2 regions of the Peribacillus sp. FSL H8-0477 genome follow, and region 2 is predicted to be linked to the other one. Evidence: riboswitches for the same ligand, from Rfam matches in the RefSeq annotation. Region 2 holds a riboswitch; the other holds the start of a gene.
The links. A riboswitch is a leader RNA that binds a small molecule or an ion and turns the genes downstream of it on or off. The one in region 2 is predicted to bind glycine.
Positions count from the first base shown of each region.

Region 1: it holds a riboswitch for glycine, as region 2 does, so the genes downstream of both, MHI18_RS14515 (amino acid permease) here and gcvT (glycine cleavage system aminomethyltransferase GcvT) in region 2, are expected to answer to the same signal.

Region 1 covers NZ_JBBODE010000002.1:580,910-592,816, forward strand. Annotated here, with positions in the region: gene MHI18_RS14485 (NAD-dependent epimerase/dehydratase family protein) at 1-151, shown strand, start outside; gene MHI18_RS14490 (RNA polymerase sigma factor) at 286-783, shown strand; gene MHI18_RS14495 (anti sigma factor C-terminal domain-containing protein) at 776-1,762, shown strand; gene MHI18_RS14500 (amino acid permease) at 1,999-3,372, shown strand; gene MHI18_RS14505 (sodium:solute symporter family protein) at 3,419-4,861, opposite strand; gene MHI18_RS14510 (DUF3311 domain-containing protein) at 4,858-5,058, opposite strand; gene MHI18_RS14515 (amino acid permease) at 5,200-6,540, opposite strand; glycine riboswitch at 6,648-6,726, opposite strand; gene MHI18_RS14520 (SLAP domain-containing protein) at 6,870-7,247, opposite strand; gene adhP (alcohol dehydrogenase AdhP) at 7,550-8,575, shown strand; gene MHI18_RS14530 (hypothetical protein) at 8,734-9,228, shown strand; gene MHI18_RS14535 (methyltransferase) at 9,371-9,982, shown strand; gene MHI18_RS14540 (NERD domain-containing protein) at 10,057-11,088, shown strand; gene MHI18_RS14545 (MFS transporter) at 11,250-11,907, shown strand, end outside.
Region 2 covers NZ_JBBODE010000001.1:1,085,808-1,097,714, forward strand. Annotated here, with positions in the region: gene MHI18_RS05605 (HAD hydrolase-like protein) at 1-288, opposite strand, end outside; gene gcvPB (aminomethyl-transferring glycine dehydrogenase subunit GcvPB) at 354-1,814, opposite strand; gene gcvPA (aminomethyl-transferring glycine dehydrogenase subunit GcvPA) at 1,811-3,154, opposite strand; gene gcvT (glycine cleavage system aminomethyltransferase GcvT) at 3,171-4,277, opposite strand; glycine riboswitch at 4,356-4,438, opposite strand; glycine riboswitch at 4,442-4,530, opposite strand; gene MHI18_RS05625 (DEAD/DEAH box helicase) at 4,775-6,460, shown strand; gene MHI18_RS05630 (YqhG family protein) at 6,438-7,223, shown strand; gene MHI18_RS05635 (YqzE family protein) at 7,452-7,625, opposite strand; gene comGG (competence type IV pilus minor pilin ComGG) at 7,687-8,067, opposite strand; gene comGF (competence type IV pilus minor pilin ComGF) at 8,060-8,512, opposite strand; gene MHI18_RS05650 (hypothetical protein) at 8,496-8,831, opposite strand; gene comGD (competence type IV pilus minor pilin ComGD) at 8,824-9,285, opposite strand; gene comGC (competence type IV pilus major pilin ComGC) at 9,263-9,601, opposite strand; gene comGB (competence type IV pilus assembly protein ComGB) at 9,618-10,649, opposite strand; gene comGA (competence type IV pilus ATPase ComGA) at 10,636-11,709, opposite strand; gene MHI18_RS05675 (Spx/MgsR family RNA polymerase-binding regulatory protein) at 11,827-11,907, opposite strand, start outside.

The DNA of each region.
Region 1 (11,907 bases), on a different contig from region 2:
AATTCATTTAGCCATGACAGCAGAAATCCAAAATCGTGATGCCTTTATCGATCCAAATGACACGATGCCAATCTTAAAATATAAAAAAGACGATGTTCGAGCCGCTATAAAAGAAACGATCGAACTCTGTATAGAGGCTGCAAGGAAGTAAAATTCTAACTTTTCAACAAACAAATAGAATACAAGTATAAGGGAAAAAGTTATGATTTCAATTAATCTATAACTTTATTCCCTTTTTTTGTAAACTTTTACCGATGGTATTCGTCTAGTAAGTAGGAGGGTATGATGAATGTTATAGATGAAAATAACGAGTTAAGTTCAGAGCTTAATATTGTGTATAGATATTTACGGAAATTAGGCATCGCACAGGCAGATGCAGAAGATGCAGTACAGGAAACAGCTTATAAATATTTGTTGTACTATGATACGATTCAAACTTCAAAGATACGGAGCTGGCTGATTCGTGTATCATTAAATTTTTATTATGATCAGTGTCGTAAACAACAAAGATATGAGGTTACTATACCGAAGACAGTAGAGGCGGATATGAACCAGCTTCCTGAGGTGATTTTTCTTGAAAAGGAAAGAAATAATGAGCTTGGATATGCAATTTCTAAGTTAAAACCACATTTTCAAGAGCTTTTACTATTAAAATATCATTCGGGTTTATCGTATAAAGATATTTCTAAATTATTGGAAGTAAAGGTAAGTTCGATTAAGACGAATTTATTCAGGGCAAGAAAACAACTAGCAAAAGTGTATAAGGAGGCAAACCATGAGTGATGATCCAACAAAACCAGCTGAAATTGATTTTTTCACTAATACATCTTTACAAAAGTCTATCAAAAAAACGAAAAAGAAGCAGATTATTATGTATATCTTCATATCGGTTGTTTCTACAACCATCTTGCTGATGGTTGTATTATTAGGAAGTCAATACATACTGAGTAATAGGATTGGAAACCAAGATTCTATTTACTTTCAGATTCACGGAGCAAATATATCGTATGAGAGTACAAGTTATAGCCATAATCTTTTTAGTGTTATTGCAGAGACAACATATAAAAAAAACCTTGGAGATCGTTCAATTACTTGGAATAAAACTACAGAAAAAATTCCTGTATTCGGAAGGAAAGATATGATTGATAATAGCAGTGGAAAGATAGAAGTTAATCATTATAACGAAAAAGCACAACGAACTGTCCGTTATAACAACTTTAATAATGAAAGGAAAATTGATTTTTATTATCCGAAGTTGACCTATGATTATTTACCAGATGAACTTACTATTGCTGTTGGTTTGGATAAGAATCAATTAATTGAAATTGCCCTTTCCTTTAAGGAACCAATTAATGCAGCAGAGCTACAGGAACGGTTAGGGAATGAAAATGTCAATTGGTTATGGGCCGATACAACGACATCAGCTCAAATGGCTAAGATGGAAAAGGAGAACATTGGTGATAGTGTGAAAACGAAGGGTGGCGGGGGTGCTTTAGGATTTAAAGTGGGACAAGAAGCTCCTTATCCCGAGGCATACAGCCAACAGTTCATCAAAAGGTTGGAGGAAATGAGTGTAACCGGCCATCATAAAAATACGATTAAAAATGCTCTGAAAGGAATTGAAGAAAACACTCAAACTTCCAATGGGAAGATTCGTTTTAACGGAGCAGTTGTTACTGGAACTCCAGAAGAACTTAAACGCTTCCAAGATCTTGATTTTATTCGTGCCTCTGTACTTGGTGCTACGATTGATCAATATTAAATTAATGTTACAGAAATTAGAGAATACAGACAGCTGTATTCTCTAATTTTTGTTTTTCCTAAAAATACATTTGTGTTTTTTTAGAATATTTATTATTATAAGATAAGAAAATAAAAAAGAACCACGATTAAGGGACAAATTATTAAATATAAGGGTATATAAGTTTTATAACAAAGAAAATCTATTAGTATAGCGTTTCTTCGCTGCTATTTACCATTCATCTGGAGGAGTTCATCATGTCAAATAAGGAACTAACAAGAGGCCTAGAAGCGCGTCATATTCAAATGATAGCATTGGGTGGAACAATTGGAGTTGGGTTATTTATGGGCTCAGCCAGTACGATAGCATGGACAGGGCCCTCTGTTATGCTAGCTTATGCAATTGCAGGGATTTTTATCTTTTTCATCATGCGTTCGATGGGAGAAATGTTGTATTTAGAGCCAACTACTGGTTCTTATGCTACATTTGCAAGTAACTATATTCATCCATTGGCAGGTTATCTGACTGCCTGGAGCAATTGGTTCCAATGGGTAATTGTCGGAATGTCAGAAATTATTGCGGTTGGGTTGTATATGCAGTATTGGTTCCCAGACTTACCTGCTTGGATTCCAGGTGTAATTGCCATGGTTATGCTAGGGGCTGCAAATCTAATATCAGTAAAATCTTTTGGCGAATTTGAGTTTTGGTTTGCCCTTATAAAGATTATCACAATTATCTTAATGATTATTGCCGGCCTCGGACTCATTTTCTTCGGTTTAGGAAATGGCGGGAATGCAATCGGCTTATCAAATCTTTGGTCAAATGGTGGTTTCTTCACAGGAGGATGGAAAGGTTTCTTTTTTGCTCTTTCTCTTGTTGTAGCAGCTTATCAAGGCGTCGAACTAATTGGTATCACTGCTGGAGAAGCAAAAGATCCTCAGAATACTATTACAAAAGCGATAAAAACCATTATTTGGCGGATACTCATTTTTTATATTGGTGCTATTTTTGTCATTGTTACCGTCTTTCCTTGGGATCAGCTAGATCAAGTAGGCAGCCCTTTTGTCTCGACGTTTGCTAAAGTCGGGATCACAGCAGCAGCGGGTATTATTAACTTTGTAGTGATTACAGCTGCGATGTCTGGATGTAACAGTGGGATTTTTAGTTCTGGACGGATGTTATATACATTGGCACGTAACGGACAAGCTCCAAAAATATTTGCTAAGGTTTCCAAAAATGGCGTACCCGCTTATTGTACAATTGCTGTCCTTATAGGATTAGCAATTGGGGTTGTCTTAAACTATCTTGCACCGCCAGAAATATTTGTGTATGTATACAGTGCTAGTGTCTTACCTGGAATGATTCCATGGTTTGCTATTTTGATCAGTTCGCTGAGATTTAGGAAAGAACGAGCAGCAGACATGAAAGATCATCCTTTCAAAATGCCATTTGCACCTTATACAAACTATGCCACGATTGTTTTCTTACTATTGGTTTTGGTTGGTATGTGGTTTAATCCTAGTACACGTATCTCGCTGATTGTCGGAATTATATTCTTAATTCTGGTAACAGCCAGCTTTTACCTCTTGAAAATGGGAAAAAGGGTACCGCTGGATTCTGATGAGGGATAATTTAGAACAAAAAAGAGGCTGTCCTATTTTAGGACAGCCTCTTTTTCTAATTCTTCTTACTAATAAGACTTACGGTAATCATCACAATGAAATTAACTAACAAGGCAATAATTCCAACATTCAAGTCTTTCGCTGCCTGCGGCAAAAATGGAAGCAGTGTGCCGATTGTGGATTGACTAATCGTTATATAGGTTACAATCGATAATCCAGAGATGATGCCGGTAAGGGCGCCATATTTAGTAACCATGTTTTTTTGTTTTAGACTAAAGAGAAGAGACGGGAAAAGTTGCGTAATAAAGCTATATCCCATAAGAATTAATGCAGACATGGTTTCGCCGCCGTTTAAGGTAAAGTATACAGATACCAGGGCGACGACTGGTACGAGGCATTTAGCTATCCGCATCACGTTTTTATCTGAGGCTCCAGGAAGCAGCTCCTTATATACATTTTTCGCGAGCAGGGTAGAAACACTCATTAACAGCATCGAGCCTGGTACTAAAGCGGTCAGCATCCCAGCAGCGCCAATTATTCCTATAAACCATGGATCGAAGGTTTGTATAGTTAGACGTAATAAGGAAAGATCTGCATCGGCTCCTTGTAATCCAGGTACCTTTAGAATGGCTGCAAATCCTACGAAAAAGACAAATAACAGCATGAGTGTATATAAAGGACTGATGATAGCATTTTTGCGAAATGTTTTTCCGCTCCGTGCAGTATAGACAGCGCTAAAAACTTGCGGCCACATGTAAAAACCAAATACGAGTAAGATAACAGTAGAGATGAACCACGAAACACTAAGCCCTTGATCGGGAAGCTTTAAAAAACCGGGTTTAGCTGAATTAATGGCTTCGAACATCGGTTGAAGACCACCAAAATAATGAATGGGAAGATAGATGCCCAAAAAGGCAATAATGACAATCATCATGATATCTTTAATGACAGCTATCCATGCAGAGCCGTGAATTCCAGAAATCATCACGTAAATAGTCAGGCTGATAGCTCCTAGCCAAACAGCAGTACTCATTGAAATAGCTCCATAAGAAGCTTCTGAAACAATAATTCCTAAACCTTTTAGCTGCACGACAATGACAGGAATCATGGATACGACACCGACAAGGGCCGCCAATATTCCTAAGGAGGAACTCTTATACTTACTTACAAAAAAATCAGACTGTGACATTAATCGATTATCTTTTGCATATTTCCAAATCTCTGGGAGTAACCAATAAGATAGCACATAAGATAATGTAATATATATGAGTACGTATAAAGCAGGTGCACCTTTACTGTAAGCCCAGCCGCTGCCTCCAAGAAATGAAAAGGTGGTGTAAATCTCTCCAGCCATCAATAAAAAGACGAAAATTGTACCAAATCCCCGACCGCCGACTGTCCATTGTTCTAAGTTCATATCTTTGCCTTTTGTAGATCGAATGCCTAGAAAAATGGATAAAATTAAAAATCCTAGAATAATGATCAGTGCGATATTCATTCTTCTTCACCTTCTCGATTTCTTGGATCAAGCTTATACATAACAGCTAAGACGGCGGAAGTAAGGACGACCCACATTGCCATCCAAAACATATAAAAAGGCATTCCTAATACATAGGGTTCAATACGATTAACAAAAGGAAGAAACCCCAAGATTCCGATAAAAGGAACTAAAGTTAGAACATATAAAATCTTCATTTATAAAAACCCCTTTGTCTTAAAATACGCATTTTCTAGTAAAGTAATGTAACGATAATATATAGTAGCTTTCATGATTTGTATAGGAAAAATTTTATTTTAGAAAAATAGGGTACCCCCAGTTTGGGGGTACCCGTATTATCATTTGTTTTTCTGATAATTATATAGAATCACTAAAAGAATAAACCAGAATGGGGTCATCAATAGGGATAAACGTGTAGCTTCTGCAAACAACATTACGATAAGAATAAATAGGAACAACCCTAAAATAACGTAATTGATAAACGGCGTAAAGGGAGCCTTGAATGTTGATACAGCCCTTAAGTCTGGTCGTGTTTTCGTATATCTAATATGAGAAATTAAAATGATACTCCATACCCAAATGAAACAAATGGCAGAGATGGTGGTCACCACTGTAAAAGCTTGTTCCGGGATTATTTTACTGAGCAAAGCGCCAATTGAGACAACAACCGTTGAGGTAATCAAGGCATTACTTGGAACAGCATGTTTATTTAATGCTGCAAATTTACGGGGCGCCTCATTATTGTTACTCAGTGTGAACAGCATCCTGCTGGTAGAGAATAATCCACTATTTCCAGCAGAAGCCGCTGAGGTTAGTACAACAAAGTTAATAATACCTGCAGCAACAGGGATACCAATTAGAGCAAACACCTCAACGAATGGACTGCTCGCAGCATCAAGCTGTGTCCATGGATTTACACAGAGAATGACGAAAATTGCGCCGATATAGAACAATAAGATCCGTACAGGAATTTTATTGATGGCAGAAGGGATATTCTTTTTAGGATTAGCTGTTTCCGCTGCCGTTACACCAACTAACTCCACGCCAACAAAGGAAAAGACAACCAACTGTAAAGAAAGTAAGAATCCAGACATACCATTAGGGAACATACCTCCGTGACTCCAAAGATTGGTGACAGAAACGGTTCCTGTATTTGTTTTGAATCCAATTACTAAAAGGACAACGCCTATAATAATCAAGGCAATAATAGTGACGACTTTAATAAGTGAGAACCAAAATTCCAATTCTCCAAATAACTTAACAGTCAACAGGTTCAAGCATAATAAGATAACCAGGCATCCAAGAGCTGGTATCCATTGAGGAATATCGAACCAATATTGCATATAGACACCAACAGCGATGATATCGGCCATTGCGGTCATAATCCAACAAAACCAATATGTCCACCCTGTTACAAACCCCGCCCATGGCCCAACATATTCAGCTGCGAATTCGGTAAACGAGGTGTACCCTGCATTGGATAAAAGTAACTCTCCTAATGCCCGCATTACAAAAAATAAGGAAATCCCTATAATCAAGTAGGAAAAGATGATGGAGGGACCTGCCAATTGTATGGCCCGTCCAGATCCTAAAAACAGGCCAGTACCAATGGTACCGCCGATGGCAATGAGTTGTACATGCCGGTTTTTTAAATCTCTTTTTAATTCTTGTTTAGCCAATCTGTACGCCTCCGTTGTCAAAAATTCTTAGTTGTAAACTCAAAAAAAAACAATAAAAAAAGAGACTGGAATCTACCAATCTCAAAGGTTTAAGAATAACAAATATTCGTTACTCTTCTGTCCTTTTGCCTGAGATTATGAATCCTTCGGCGCTGTACTTTGTACAGTCTCTCCAGAAGCTGCTCCTGTTATAGTGTAATCCATAACATTCAACGCTTATAGTATGAAGTTGTAAATACTCGCCAGAGATTTTTCTCTCTGAGCAATGAATTATATCGATAAAATATTAATAAATATTATCATTGATTTTAGTTCAGGTCAAATACGATTTAGGATAAAATCTCTAATAAGCCGTTTCGGTTTGCGGGATTATTTAAACAGTCAACAGGAAAAATAAACGTCCAAGGCATACTTACTTCTGGTTCAATGATCAAAGAAGGATGGGTAAATATATGCTCAGCTGCCACATTATCTCCTTCAATATAACGGAGTATAGTGTTATGAAAGGTAAGTGTCTGGTTAGTGAAATTATGAATCAGAACGGTGATTAATAATTCTCCTTTGTAATTCGATGCGTACCAAACAGGAACTAGCTGTGTACGATTAGTATCCGATAGACATGTTTTTGCAAACATTTCTTGGAACATGATTCGATCCTTAGAAGATAGAGCTTTGTCCCATGACGGTTCAAACTTAAGTTGTTGCATATACGGAACCCTCTTTTCTGTGACTACGATTTATTTACTATAATATCACATGCTCTACCAAGACCTGTAAGCAATGCCTTACCCAATCCTCTCCACCTTAATTTTTGAAACGGCTCGAATAGAGGCTTTTTACTCATTTTCGATTTAATAGAGGGAGATAACACCTCTTTTCTGTAAAATAATGTTTTATATTGGTAGAATAGAAAAATATAAGATTATATGTATTGTTTTTCATATTTGAGAAGTATATAATAAGTTTGTGAAATGATTCACAATATACTTTACTGAGGGGGACAATTTAGATGAAAGCAGCTGTAGTAAGTTCAATTAATCCTGGGAAAGTTGAGATAGTAGATAGAGAGGTACCAACAATTGGACCTGGACAAGCACTAGTGGATGTTGAATATTGCGGAGTTTGTCATACTGATTTGCACGTTGTTAAGGGAGATTTCGGTGAGGTTCCTGGACGTGTGCCCGGTCATGAAGGTATTGGAATTGTGAAAGAGATTGCTAATGATGTAACGAGTTTAAAAGTCGGAGACCGTGTAAGTATTGCTTGGTTTTATCAAGGATGCGGAACATGTGAATATTGTTTGACTGGAAGAGAAACGTTTTGTCGAAGTGTGAAGAACGCCGGTTTTAGCGTTGATGGGGCAATGGCGCAGCAGTGTATCGTACAAGCTGATTATGCTGTGAAAGTACCTGATGGGTTAGACCCTGCTCAAGCTAGTAGTATTACGTGTGCTGGTGTAACATGCTATAAAGCAATTAAGGTGGCAGACATAAAACCAGGTCAATGGATAGCGATTTTTGGCTGTGGAGGCTTAGGTAATCTAGCCATTCAATATGCTAAACACGTATTCAATGCAAAAGTAATTGCTATAGACATAAATGATGATAAATTAGAACTTTCAAAAGAAGTGGGAGCGGATCTAGTATGCAATCCTCTTACAGATGGTGATGCTGGAGCATGGATTCAGGATAAAGTCGGAGGAGCCCATGCCGCTGTTGTCACAGCCGTTTCTAAGGTAGCCTTCAATCAAGCTGTAAACAGCGTTCGTGCCGCATCTAAAGTAGTCGCTGTAGGTCTTCCTCCAGAAACGATGGATTTAGAAATTGTAAAAACTGTCCTTGATGGAATTCAAATTGTAGGATCTTTGGTAGGTACACGTAAAGATCTAGAAGAAGCATTTCAATTCGGGGCAGAGGGAAAAGTGGTTCCAATTGTTGAAACAAGATGTCTTCATGAAATAAATGATATTTTCGAAGAAATGGAAGCAGGTAAAATCAACGGCCGTATGGTTATTGATATGCATAAGCATCAATGAAAGCTCTAGATAGAAAAAAACTCATCACTTCCGGCTGGCCGGAATTGATGAGTTTTTTTTTTATAAATATTTTCAAAGAATCTGCACTTTTTAGCAACAATGAGAAAGGATTCGAATATGCATTACCTATACTTAAAATAAAGAAGTGGGGTAATGATATGAGGAACCCAGATAATAAGCAAAACCAGCCTGTAAGTAAACGGAGTGAAAATGGGACCCGGGTCCGTTCAAAAACAAAAAAGAAGGCAACTAACAATAGTATTAAAATTCCAGTGAGACCAGAGGTCTTCCTCTATTTTTTTAAAGACCAAGACTTTGATGGTATAAATAATGTCGAGGTTGCCTTTACTGATGACACGGCAATCATCAGCGGTACAGCCAATAAGTTATTAATGACGATTAATTTTACCTTTGAAGTCAAACCAATAGAGGTAACAGACCGAAAAGTGCTTTTTAAAGTGATTAATATGACACCAGTGAATCAAGACTGGATTAAAAAAGCTATCTTTAAGAAATCTACTTTTCTAACTTATAACCAAGGAAATGTAATCATGGATTTAAATGCCTTTGAGCCTGTGCGGCAGTTTCCTTTTGGAACGTTTACATTATGTGAAATTAAAGATGATATCCTTTGGATAGGAATCAATCTTTAACTTATTTATTCTCCCATATCGATATGTTAAGACCTCCTTCCTTATATAGAAGGAGTTTTTATTTATTGATGAGAAAGAAGGGCAGCTTAACGTGTATACTTTAGATAGAGAGTATGTCCTAGGAGAGTAAAGGAGTGAATTCATGAGAGATCATTATTATGATAAGTTGCTGAATATTAAAACTGGAGGTATTCAGCAGGGATTCAATAAATCGTTTCATCACCATCGTTATGAGCCAACCCCTTTTAGTGCTTTAGAAACGCTATTTGAGGAGTATGAATTAAAAAGCAGTGACCGAATTGTTGATTTTGGGTGTGGAAAAGGGAGGTTAAATTTTTTTATTAATTATGTGTATGATGCAACAGTAGTCGGAATTGATATGAATGAGCTGCTTTATGAAGAGGCTATGGATAATCGGAAAAATTATTTGAAAAAGGTCGACACGGATAAAGAGAAAATTGAGTTTCACTGCTGTTATGCGCAAAAGTACCAAATCAAACCTGAAGATAATCGGTTTTATTTTTTTAATCCATTTTCGGTCCAAGTATTTAATGCGATTGTAAATAACATTTTACTCTCATTAGAAACAACACCTCGTGAGGTAGATTTAGTCTTATATTATCCTTCAGATGATTATATCTATTTCTTGGAAAATCAAACGGTATTCGAATTAAAGAAAGAAATCATTTTACCAGGTTTATATGAAAATAATGTTAATGAACGGTTTTTAATCTACTCACTGTCCTTTGTTTAGATAATCCTCGACGTACATTGGAAATATAATGGTATAATATTACTATTATAGTTACATAGTGAGGTGGAATATCGTTGAAGGCTACATTTACCGATTATGTGAAGCATTTAATGAAAATAAAAACAATTTCAGAACCGACTTTTCTGAAAGATTTTGAACAAGAAAGTCAACAGCTGCATGAGTTAAAAAAGCTTAGCAGAGAGAGCCCAGCTAATAAGAGAACGCTTATCGAACGAGATTTACTTCTCTTAAAACATGGGATTGAAGGGGAAGCTAAGGTTTACTATGAATTAAAAAATTCGTTTATTCCTATGCTTTGTCTGCATGATATTCGCATTCCTTATAAGGATTATTACGCTCAATTTGATTTTGTCATTATAACAAATAAATTGATTTATATTTTGGAAACGAAAAAGCTGAGTGGAGATATAGAAGTGAATGGTGATGGCGATTTTATTCGCATTATCAAGAATAAGCATGGAAATATTATTAAAAAAGAAGGTATGTATAGTCCAATTTCTCAAAGTGAACGACAAGTAAATATATTAAGGGAAGTGTTACTAAGAGAAGAGCTGATTAAAACGTTACCAATTAAATCAGCCGTCATTATTGCGAATCCAAAGTCAATTATTAATAAAACATATAGCCCTAATCGAATTAAAGAGAAGTTATATAAGCACGATCAAATAGGTCAGCTGCTAAAGACTGAGATGGCGAAAGAAAAGGATCGAGATATTTTAGAAAAACAGCAATTTAATATCGCGCGTTTCCTAATGGAAAAACATGAGCCACTTAAGATCGATTATGCCGCAAAATATGCTGTTCATAATATTGAACTGATTCCTGAGGTGGAACTTGCATCCGCTGTTGACACTATTGAACTAGATTCAAAGGAAAAAGATATTTATGCAATGTTAAAGGCTTATCGCTTAGAAACCTCTAGGAAGGGGAATCTAAAGCCTTACTGGGTATTTACGAATAGCGAATTAGATGAAATCGTCGAGCGGAGGCCGAGAAATATAGCCGATCTAATAGCGATAAAAGGATTTGGAGAAACAAAAGCAGCGAAATATGGTGCGGCAATTCTAGAGATTGTGAATAAATAAGCGCGTTCGTGTGAGCTGGTTAAAAGTTCTGAGTATGGAAACACATAGAAACACCTGCGTTGACTTTCAATATTTGGAATACTATACTTTTAGACGAAAAAGAATGAATTAAGTTTATCGGTATTCAAGATGGTTTTATGGATCTTTAGAAGGAGAAAACTATGGAAACTAAAAAAGTGTTACCCGTTCTTTTTTTAGTAATGTTTTTAGTGATGGTTGGATTTGGTATCATCATACCCGTTTTACCATTTTTAGCAGAAAAAGTTGGCGGTAGTCCAACTGAACTTGGAATTTTAATGGCTGTATATTCGTTAATGCAATTATTCTTTGCCCCAATGTGGGGACGTATTTCTGACCGTATCGGACGGAAGCCGGTTATGCTGATTGGAATTGCAGGGCTTGCTCTTTCCTTTTTCATTATGGCAATGGCAGATTCTTTATGGGTCTTATTTGTAGCCAGAATTGTAGGCGGGATTCTTTCTTCAGCAAATATGCCAACGACCATGGCTTATGTAGCAGATATCACGACACCTGAAGAACGAGGAAAAGGAATGGGGATTATTGGAGCTGCTACAGGATTAGGCTTCGTTTTTGGTCCAGCAATTGGCGGGATTTTCTCTAAGGTTAGTTTGAATATGCCTTTTTATATTGCTGGGATTTTCTCGATTATTACATTCTTTTTAGTTGTTCTTTTAGTGAAAGAATCATTGTCAGTAGAAAAGAGAGTAAAACGATCTGATGATAAAACGTCCATGTGGAAGGCCTTTCAGGGACCTGTATCAATCATCTTTATTCTGCAATTAATTATTACACTTTCAA
Region 2 (11,907 bases):
TACATTCGGATATAACGCACCATGACCACTTCTTATATTCTCCATTAATCTTGCAAGAAAAAAGTCATTCATTTTTTCTCTTATCTCCGTATCGTGATTCGGTAACAAAGCTTCCCATACCTTTGGCAAAGGTACACCCATGATCTCGCGGTACGTATCAATAGGGGTTACCGCCTCCCATTGGTTTAAAGACCGTAAATAGGTAAACGTATCTTCAAGTGATATTTCTAAAATTTTATCTGTCTGAAATAGTGTCCCATCCATATCAAAGATTAGTGATTGATTCATATTCTCTCTCCTTTAAAAAGAAAAAGCAGTGGAGTTTCATCAGAGAAACCCACTGCTTTATAAGCTTACTGTTTTTGAAAACGCAAGACAGGCTTTCTAGCCGCCAGCGTCTCATCTAAGCGTTTAATAACCGTTGTATGCGGTGCTTCTTGAACAATTTCAGGATTATCTTCGGCTTCTTTAGCAATCTGAATCATCGCATCGATAAACGCATCGAGGGTTTCCTTCGATTCTGTTTCTGTCGGCTCAATCATCATGGCTTCCTCCACATTTAAGGGGAAATAGATAGTCGGCGGATGATAGCCGAAATCAAGCAGTCTCTTAGCGATATCGAGGGTTCGAACACCCAGCTTTTTCTGGCGTCTGCCGCTTAAGACAAATTCATGCTTACAGTGCCGGTCGTACGGTAAATCATAGTACGCTGATAGCCTGCGCATCATGTAGTTAGCGTTGATGACCGCGTTTTCCGTAACAGCCTTTAAACCATCCGGACCCATAGAACGAATATAGGTATATGCCCTGACATTTATGCCGAAATTCCCATAATACGGTTTAACACGGCCGATTGATTCTGGACGGTCATAATCAAGAAAATATCTTCCCTCTTTTTCTGAAACAATAGGTTTTGGCAGAAAACGGATCAACTCGTTTTTCACGCCCACAGGACCAGATCCTGGTCCTCCGCCGCCGTGCGGGCCAGTAAATGTTTTATGAAGATTTAAATGGACAACATCAAAGCCCATATCTCCTGGTCTTGCTTTAGATAAAACTGCATTAAGATTGGCTCCATCATAGTAAAGCTTCCCGCCAGCTTGATGGATCACTTCAGCCATTTCAAGGATATTTTCTTCAAAGAGTCCTAGTGTATTTGGATTGGTCAGCATTAATGCAGCTGTGTCCTCCCCAACAACTCGTTTCAAGTCATCAATATCGACCAGTCCATGTTCATTCGATTTGACGGTAACTGTTTCGAATCCAGCAACAGTCGCGGAAGCTGGGTTCGTACCATGCGCTGAATCGGGAACAATAACCTTCGTACGCTGCATATCCCCATTGCTTTCATGATACGCTCGAATCATCATCAATCCTGTCCACTCGCCATGAGCACCAGCAGCAGGTTGAAGCGTTACTTGATCCATTCCCGTAATTTCAATTAAATGCTCTTGTAAATCGTACATTAGTCCAAGAGCTCCTTGAACAGTGTTTTCATCTTGATAAGGATGGATATGGGCAAAGCCATTGATCCGAGCAACGTTTTCATTAATTTTCGGATTGTATTTCATGGTACAAGAGCCTAGCGGATAAAAGCCTGAGTCCACTCCATGATTCCGTTTTGAAAGAGCAGTATAGTGACGCATAATATCCAGTTCGCTAACCTCAGGCAGCTCTGCAGCTTCCTCACGTATATAGTCATCTGGCAGAAGCTCGGAAAGTGCTATTTCTTCAATTTCTATTTCCGGCAGGCTGTAACCGATGCGGCCGGGCGTACTGATTTCAAAGATTAACGCTTGATCTTGGTTATTCATTGCATTTCCCCCACTTCTGCTGCAAAGGTGTCTATTTCTTCTTTCGTCCGCAGCTCCGTCACCGCGACTAACATATGATCCGTTAATTCCGGATAAAAACGGCCTAAGTCTAACCCGCCGAGCATTCCTTTTTCAAAAAGAGCATCATTACATTGTTTAAACGGTACAGGAAGTTTTATGACGAATTCATTAAATGAAGCACCATCAAAAACGATATCGATTCCTTTTTTCTGGAAGGCTTTTTTGGCATAATGAGCCTTTTGGATATTCTGCATGGCCATTTCTTTCACACCATTTTTTCCTAAAGCGGTCATGGCTACAGAGGCAGCCAGGGCATTTAAGGCTTGATTTGAACAAATATTAGACGTCGCCTTATCACGACGAATATGCTGTTCACGTGCTTGAAGGGTCAAAACAAACCCTCGTTTTCCATTTTCATCAACGGTTTGCCCGACAAGACGTCCGGGTACTTTTCGCAGCAGCTTATTGGTAACGGCAAAATATCCGCAATGCGGTCCGCCAAAGGCTGTTGCTATTCCAAACGGCTGTGCATCACCTGCCACAATATCCGCACCTAGTTTGCCTGGCGGTGTTAATACACCTAGCGCCAGTGGGTTGCTCGATACAATCATCATGGCTTTCTGTTCATGTACCACCTGTTCAATTTCCTTAAGGAGTTCAATTCTTCCAAAGAAGTTTGGATATTGGACGATTACTCCAGCTACGTCTTCACTCATCAAATTCTTTAACTCATCAAGATCTGTGGTCCCATTTGTATGCGGAATTTCTACGACCTCAACATTTCGTCCCAACGCATAGGCAGCAATTACCTCTCTTGACTCCGGATGCACAGTCGTAGAAACAAGAAGCTTCTGCCTTCTTGTATGACCAACGCTTAGCATAGCTGCCTCCGCAAGTGCTGTCCCACCGTCGTACATGGATGAATTTGCTACATCCATACCTGTTAATTCACAGATCATGCTTTGAAATTCAAAGATTGCTTGCAGCTCCCCTTGAGAGATTTCTGGCTGGTAAGGCGTATACGCTGTATAAAACTCTGAACGAGAAATGACATGATCAACAATAATCGGAGCATAATGATCATACACACCTGCACCTAAAAACGATGTATACTGTTTTAAATCAGCATTTTTAGCAGCAAGAGTGCTCAACTCCTTCAATAAAGCGGATTCAGATTTTGCGGGTTTAATCTTATACTCGCCTTTAAAGCGTACCTTTTCGGGAATATCACTAAATAATTCATCTACGGTTGTTACGCCTATTGCAGCCAGCATCTCCGTTTTATCTTGTTCGGTCATCGGTAAGTAGCGGTGCTTCATATGTAATCAATCCCCTCTAGTTTTTCTGCCTTTTATAAAATGGCGTTGCCACAACTATTGCTTTTAATCGTTTAGAACGGATTTCAACCTCTACCTCTGTACCGACTTCAGCAAATTCTTTTTTCACCAGCACTAATCCAACATTTTTTTTGAGTGTCGGTGACTGTGTACCAGTAGTTACTTCACCAATCAGATCGTCTCCGCTAAAAACAGCATATCCGTGTCTTGGAATTCCTCGATCAATCATCTCGATTCCGACCAGCTTCCGTTTAGCACCATTTTCTTTTTGAGAGGCTAGAACGGCTTTGCCGAAAAAGTCTTCCTCTTTATTTGTCTTAACAGCGAAACCGATCCCCGCTTCGATTGGAGTAATATCTGCAGACAGCTCTTGACCGTATAACGGCAGTCCTGCCTCAAAACGAAGCGTGTCACGTGCACCTAGGCCAATCGGCAGAAGACCCTCATTCTCTCCTGCTGACAAAATCATTTGCCAAAGCATGGGAGCATCATCACGATTACAATAAATTTCAAAACCATCTTCCCCTGTGTAACCGGTCCTAGAAACCATTACTTTTTTTCCATTTAAATCAATATTTTCTTTAAAAGTAAAAAAACTAATTTCACTTACATCTGTATCTCCTGCAAGTTTTTGCAGAATGGATTCTGCAAGCGGCCCCTGTAGTGCCAGTAACGCAATATCAGCTGACTTATTTGTCAGTTCCACATCCTGACTCAGGTTTTGCTGCATCCACTGAAAGTCTTTTTCTATATTAGAGGCATTTACTACGACCAAATAATCATCTGCCGCTTTTTTATAAATCAGTAAATCATCAATCGTGCCGCCATTCTCATAGCACATCGCACTATATTGAGCACGGCCGTCTGTCAGCTTCTGTACGTCATTCGTCATTATTTTCTGTAAAAAGGACAAGCTTCCAGGTCCTTTAACTTCGATCTCACCCATATGCGATACATCAAATAATCCAGCTTTCGTCCGCACAGTTTCATGTTCATTTTTAATACCTGAAAATTGAACAGGAAGTTCCCAGCCGCCAAAATCAATGGTCTTTCCATTACTTGCAGCATACTCATCAAATAAAGCCGTACGTTTTAAATTAGTCAAAAAAATCCCTCCCCTTGAGTTTTAGGTATCGCTTTAAGAACACACAAAAAAGGACAGAGAAGCCCGCTTGAGCTTTTTCTCTGTCCTGAAACCTGAAAGTTTTGCCTTAGAAAGGTTTTCCCCTTTGGTGGTCACGGTTCAGCCCGTAACACTCTCCAGAGTTGCGTCCAACAAGAGTTCATTTGCCTGAGAGATTCACTGCTAAGCTTGCTCCTTCGGCGCTACATGACGTAGTCTCTCCCCTTGTCTTCATCCGCATATAATATTTTTCCTAAAATGGTACATAGTAAGGGAATAACTTCAATTCGTTTAGTAAAGTAGTTTGAATTAATAGATAACAATTGAGATACTCCCATCCTACCATTAAGTCTATTTTTTATGCAATCATTTTCTGACTAAAAAGCATACACAAGTGAACGAAATCATAACTCATCTTTATAACGTTCGCTTTTAATGAACATATACAAAAAATCCTAGAAAAAAAGAGGATGAAAACGATGAAAATCCAAATATCATTTGATTCCGACTGGAGTAAGGAATTTTTACATAAAACAGCTGAAGATGGACCATGGGCTAATTGGGATTTGTATAAGCTTGCCATTGAAGCGGAAACGCATTTAGCTATCCCAGAGTTTAACGGCCTTCAAGCGCCGAAACATTTACCACAGCTAAAGCCGCTTCCTCATCAGCTGGAAGTAGCTAGGCAGGTTGTGGAGACCATGCATGGAAAAGCTATCTTAGCTGATGAAGTGGGTTTAGGAAAAACAATTGAAGCAGGTTTAATATTAAAAGAATATATGATTCGCGGACTCGTAAAAAAAGTATTAATCCTAGTTCCCGCCTCCCTTGTCAGTCAATGGGCCTTTGAATTAAATACAAAATTCCATATTCCAGCGGTGATTCAGCGAAAAAGCTATGTCTGGGACAGCTGCGACTGTATCGTCTCTTCTATTGATACAGCCAAACGTGATCCCCACCGAGACATTATCCTTCAACAAGAATACGATTTAATAATTATTGATGAAGCCCATAAATTAAAAAACAATAAAACAAAAAACTATGAATTTGTGCAGCGGTTAAAAAAACGCTTTTGTCTGCTTTTGACAGCTACACCTATTCAGAATAAAGTCGAAGAAATTTTCCATCTTGTCTCACTGCTCAAACCCGGCCACCTCGGTAACGAAGCCCTGTTTTCTGAAAAGTATAAAGGCAAAGGCCGTCTTGTGTTAGAAGATGAGGATTTGAAGCTGCTCGTTAATACCGTCATGATCCGCAACCGGAGGGCAGATACTGGGATTGAATGGACCAAACGACATGTTGAAACAACAGTTATTGATTTTTCCCCAACCGAACAAGCACTGTATGATGCAATCGTGGCGTTTAAACCCGGAGAATCCGGCAAAAGCAGCTCCTTTTCGGGGCTAACTCTTCAGCGTGAAGCATGCAGCAGCAGAGAAGCCGTTTACTATACCTTAAAAAACATGAAGGAAAAAGCCGAAAATCCGTCACCAGCTTATTTAGAAAGCATCGATCAGCTTATCGAAAAAGTAAACGCCGTTTCGAACAATTCAAAAGCGGAAAAAACGTTAGAGCTTATACAGAAAATCAATGACAAAGTCATCATTTTCACAGAATACCGTGCCACACAGCTATACCTGCAGTGGTACCTTAAACAACACGGAATTTCATCGGTACCATTTCGAGGCGGCTTTAAACGTGGAAAAAAAGATTGGATGCGTGAGCTTTTTCAAAATAAGGCACAGGTACTGATTGCAACTGAAGCTGGAGGAGAAGGGATTAATCTGCAATTTTGTCATCACTTGATAAATTTCGATTTACCATGGAACCCCATGCGTCTTGAACAGCGAATCGGACGAATTCATCGTCTTGGGCAAGAGGAAGACGTTCGCATTTACAACTTAGCTACAAGAAATACGATTGAGGATCATATTTTAAAACTATTATATGAAAAAATAAATTTATTCGAAAAAGTAATCGGCGAATTGGATGAAATTTTAACTAAGCTTGATATTGGAAATATTGAAGAATACTTAATTGATGTAGTCGGTGAATCAAAAACCGAAGGAGAGATGAAAATTAAGATGGATAATTTATCGTCATTAATTCAATTTGCTCAGCAAGTAAAGGATGGTGAAACTCATGCAGCAACAGGAAATTCATAAATTTCTACTGAACTATTTCGAAGCAAATCAATGCGAAATCATTGAAAATCACCCAACCCACCTCGTCATTGGGTTAAGTATTGAAATGGATAAGGAATTAATGAATCGCCCATTTTATTGGCATTATCTCGAAAAAACAGGGGGTGTGCCTAACCCCATGACACTAACTCTGATTACCGATTCATTGAACGCACCAGAAGATTTAAAAGGAGAGCATATTCATTTTGGTTCGCCTCGTCTCCATCAAATTTTTCAATCAACGAAAAAGCTAGCTGGCTTTATTCGCCTATACGAAGACGCTGCTGTCACTTCACAGCAGCCTCTCTATCCTTGGCTATGTCTTAATGTAAAGATATCGTACCAATGCGACAGGAAGAAAGATATTTGCCTTTCAATCGGACTGAACTTAATTTCAGGAGAAATTAAAGAAGCATTTCACGAAAGAATCGTACGCCTTAAGGTCACACCAAAAATCCCTGACCTGTTCTTCAACCTCTCACCATTAATTATGCCTGCCAGCGGTCTTACACGTCTCGATGGATATATTAGAAAAACATTTGAAGGAGATGATCACAGCTGGGCTGAGGAGGCAATCGTCCGTTGGGACAACGACTTAAACCTGCTCGACCGTTTTTATGACGGGCAAGAAGAAGATGAAAATTACCAAACTGAAAAAGCCGCCCTCCGTGCACAATACGAACCTAAGATTGATATCTCCGTTATCAACGGCGGCCTGTTTTATCTGACTGAAAAAGCTGTTTAATCTAACGATTGGATCTGGCAGGGTGTTAAATGGCTGTATTCGGCCCTTTCTGTTGATTATCCGGCCCTTTTTGAAGTTTATTCGGCCCTTTTTTGTAATCATTCGGCCCAAACCAAGATTTATTCGGCCCTTTCTCATAATCATTAAAAAAGAGGCTGCCCCACTGAACCGACCCCCGAAAGTTTTCGGGGTCACCTCAATTGGGACAGCCTCACAATATACGCACAGTTATTTACGAAAAAACATTTTTAAAGCAAAGGGAATAAACCCGAACAAACGAAAGGACAGTTCAGTCTTTTCATCTCTTTTTTGTTCCCGGCGTTCTTTCCGTTCCGATTTTGGCACCTGAAAATAACGGACAAGCTGTTGCGTTATATATTTAATATAATCGTTTGTAGACATTATCAATCACCTACTAAACAGCATGCACACTATTCCCGTTTTCTATTCCGCTTACAGCCCGTCACTTTTCCACCCATTCTATCATCTTGTGTAAATCGGTATGATAGTAAACCACTGCTTCTTTATGATGATTGTTTTTCGTCACTGCCGATAAGTCAATTGTAATCGTATCCTCACTCCTCGTTTTTACTTTGTAATTAACCGTCCCATTTGGATACTTAAAGCTCCCCGATTCCTCAACCAAAATTTGATCTGTTTTAAGTCCTATTTCGAGATCAATCAATGCAAGCCTCATCAAATGATCCGCGATAAGGCGCTCTTCCACTGCTTTATAAAAGTGTTTTTCCCCAATGAATCTATCTGATGTGAAGATAGCAATCATACACAAGGATGCCGACAGAATCATTATCATCGGCAGTGAATAGCCTTTTTCGTTATCCATCCTGCCTAACTCCTACAAAGTTAATATACGGAGTAATGGATCGAGTATAAAGCTTTCCTCCTTTGTCAGTTACCTCAATGACAATTAATTTCCCTTCCTTTTTCACGGAAAATCGAGATACATTCTGCAGAACTACGTCATGACCGGTCCCATTTACCCTTCTACGCAGCTTATCTCCAAACTGCTCAAATAAGACGATTTCATTATTCTTAACCGAGAGAAATAGTTTATTTCCTGAAACCTTCTGATCTGTAGATAGATAAACCTGCCGCTTAAATTGATTCAAGAATATTTCCCATTCTTTCGGATTTATTCCCACATCAGTCCGTAAAGAGGTATGAACATTTGTCAGCATCTGCAATATTAATGAGGAGATTGCTAGAAATATGGACAGCGAGACAAGTAGTTCAATTAAGGTAAAGCCCCTTTTATTTTGTAGAGTCACAAAGAGTTTCGATTTGTTTTGCCCCCGTTTCATAACTGACACACCCTTCTACCATCCCTGGGAATTCTGAATCCGCACGCCATGACAATGAGTAAATCACCCCTTCCCATTCAAGCATCCCGTTAGTTGCTGATAATTCACCTACACTATAGGCAGCAAGTTTTTCATAAAGAACATGATAAGCGGACGTCCTCATCTCCGTATTATGCCGATCAAGCGCAACACTTTGTACAACAGGTACGATCGACACAGCAATAAAACAGCACATAGAGAAAGCAACAAGCATCTCAAGGAAAATATACCCTTTCGAATTATTCAATGCGAAATCGCCCGCTTCCTAGATTAAAGATAATTTTGTATAGCTTTTCATTTGTTTCAATCAGCCAAGTTCCTCCTTTTGAAATATTTCCATTAGGCGTAAAGACAACCCCTTGACCGAGGACCCCGCCATTAAAAGTAATTTCTTCCGGCACTTTCCGTTCGAGGATGTGTTCAGCCGAAGTTCCTGTATTAGCGAGATACCTTCCTTTCTTCAAATCAAATGTAAAAGTGACATATAACTGATTGCTAATGGCGTATTCCTGACTTCTGTATAGGTCATCACTGAGCTGAATCAAAAAGAAGCTCGTATCCAGTTTTTTAACGAAAGGAGGAAACATTCCAAAGCCAAGTGATGTCAACAGCATAAATACAGATAATACAAGGAGCATTTCAACTAACGTATAACCCCTTGATCCTAATCTGGTATGGTTACTTTCCGTCGCTTGCAGCAACAACGGATACCTCTCCCTTCGCATTAATTGAAACTTCGGATTTATTTGGACAGGAAGTTTGCTTTAAATACCCTTCTGAAGCCAGCTCTGAGATACTTGTCGGCAGCACGTTTTTGTCGATTTGGTAGGCTTGAACCTGTGATTGCACCATCTTAACAAACGCCTCGCACCCCTTTTCTTGGATGGAAGACTGGTTCTTCGTAATATTTGGAACTGTAATGATTAATAGAATGGAAATGACCATTAATACGACGAGCATCTCAATTAATGTAAATCCTTTTTCATTTTTGACTCTTTTCATTATTTTTCGAAGCATTACGATTCCTCCCTAATTAAATATCTTTCATTAAAGAAAACATGGGTAATAATACAGCCAGGTAGATGGAAATGACCAGGATGCCGACAAACGAAAATAAAGCAGGCTGGACGATTCGCATCGCCAATGTCATCCTCTCCTCAATCTTTTCCAATAGATAACGGCTGTAATGAAACAATTCTTGATCCAGACGACCATATTTCAAACCATTTGCGGCGACAATACTAAAATTTTTATCAAAGTACGGCATCGCTTTTAGAATGTCCTCAAGGGGCTTTCCTTCTGTCAGCTCATTTTTAATAAGTAAACAGAGATTCTTATAGAAAGGCTGCTGCTGATTTTCTGAAAATAACAAGATACTTTCTTTCAATGACAACCCGCCCGAAAGAAGGCTGCTAAATTGACTTGCAAAAAATTGAGTTTCATACAGTTTAATGAAAGGACCTAATATGGGGATTTTCAAGAGTAAAAGGCGGCGTTTAAGGGGTGAAAGTTTCATATACCAGAATTGTCTGAGGAGTACACCAAGTATGACCGCCGCTCCAAGGAGATACGGCAGATAAGACAGGAAAGACGAGGCAAGTCTGACGAATGCTAAAAAACCATTTTCTTTCGCGTCCATTGAAGAGAATAGAACTTCGAACTGTGGCAGCAATACGCCTTGCAGCATGTAAAATGCGCCTCCAACAAAGAGAAGCAGTAAAACGGGATACACTAACAGCTTTTGAATTTTTTCCATATCAGAAGATCTTTTCTCCCAATAGGTGCCTGCCTCCTTCAGTGCACGTGATAGATCACCATATTGCTCGGCATAATAAATAAAACTAATGAGCTGTGGATGAAACTTTAATGCGGTTAAAACTGCATAAAATGGATAACCCCTCATCAACTCTTCAACCGCTTCATCCAAGTCCACTTTTTTCTTTTTGGTTTCTTGAAACTTCAGAAATTGAATTCCGTCGGAGAGCGAATAACCATACTCAAGCAATTCCCCCAGCTTTAATAGAAACGAAGCCTGTTCGGTCATTTTCCATTTACTTCGTTTCATGTTCATACACCAGTCGTTCATATTCTTCCGCTTCGATGTATCCGAAAGCAATGGCCTTACTGATTTCATGTTTTAGCTGCCTATAGCCTGCCTGATGCGTCTCACCCTTGGCTGCCTTTAAGGCTTCGATCAGCTCTTTTCCATATAGCAATTCATAGACACTTGCCCGTTTAGCGCGTTTTTGAACCATGCATTCCGGGGTGCACCCACTGCTTCCACAGCTAGGACAGTGTAATTCAACCAGTCTTTGTGCAGTTATGGCAATTAAGGTCTGTTCAACTTCAATCCAGCTGACACCGAATTCAAGTAATCGGTATATCGCTCCCTTTGCATCTCTAGTATGCATGGTTGTAAGAATTAAATGACCTGTCATGGCTGCCCTGACGGCAATTTTGGCCGTTTCCGCATCGCGAATTTCACCAACCATGATAATATCTGGGTCATGTCTTAAAGCGGCTTTTAGTCCGACAGAATAAGTAATTCCTGCTTTTTCATTAATTTGTACTTGGAGAACATTTTCTGATTCGTTTTCAATGGGATCTTCGAGTGTGATGACATTTCTGTTAATCATGTCTCTAGCATGATGAAGTAACGAATAGAGGGTTGTTGTTTTACCGCTGCCTGTAGGACCAGTGAATATGATCATTCCATGGGAATGCTTCAGGAGGGCAATTAATTTATTGGCGGTAATAGAGAAAAGGGAAAGCTGTTCGAGAGGCAAAATGCTTTGCTGAGGGATTAAGCGAATAACGAGGCTTTCTGAGTAGGTGCCTGGCAAGGTCGACAACCGAAGACCCACCATCCGGCCTTCTAGATTCATTGTTAATGCACCACTCTGGGGGCGCCTCTTTTCTCCGATATCCATAGATGCCAGAAATTTCAGATGAGAGATTAACCGATCTGACTCATCTTGAGTCAGTACTTCCTGTGGAACAAGCTTGTTATCGATGCGAAATTGAACAAGGGGTCCTTCTTTGCGGGGGAGAATGTGGATGTCCGAAGCAGATAATCGGACGGCACGAGATAAAATACTGTCTGCAGTCTTTTCAATTGATTCCAATCATAAATCACCTCCATATTTAGTGTAATGATTAATTTCGACCCTTCCCGCCAAATTCCTGCAAGAAAAATAAAAATAACCTCCATTTTTTTGGAGGCACTTAATCTAGCTATCTATCTAGTAACTTAAGCATAGGTTCAGCTTTGTATCCTGCTTCGAAGGCAGCAGATTCATAAGGGCATCCGCGTTATGGCCAAT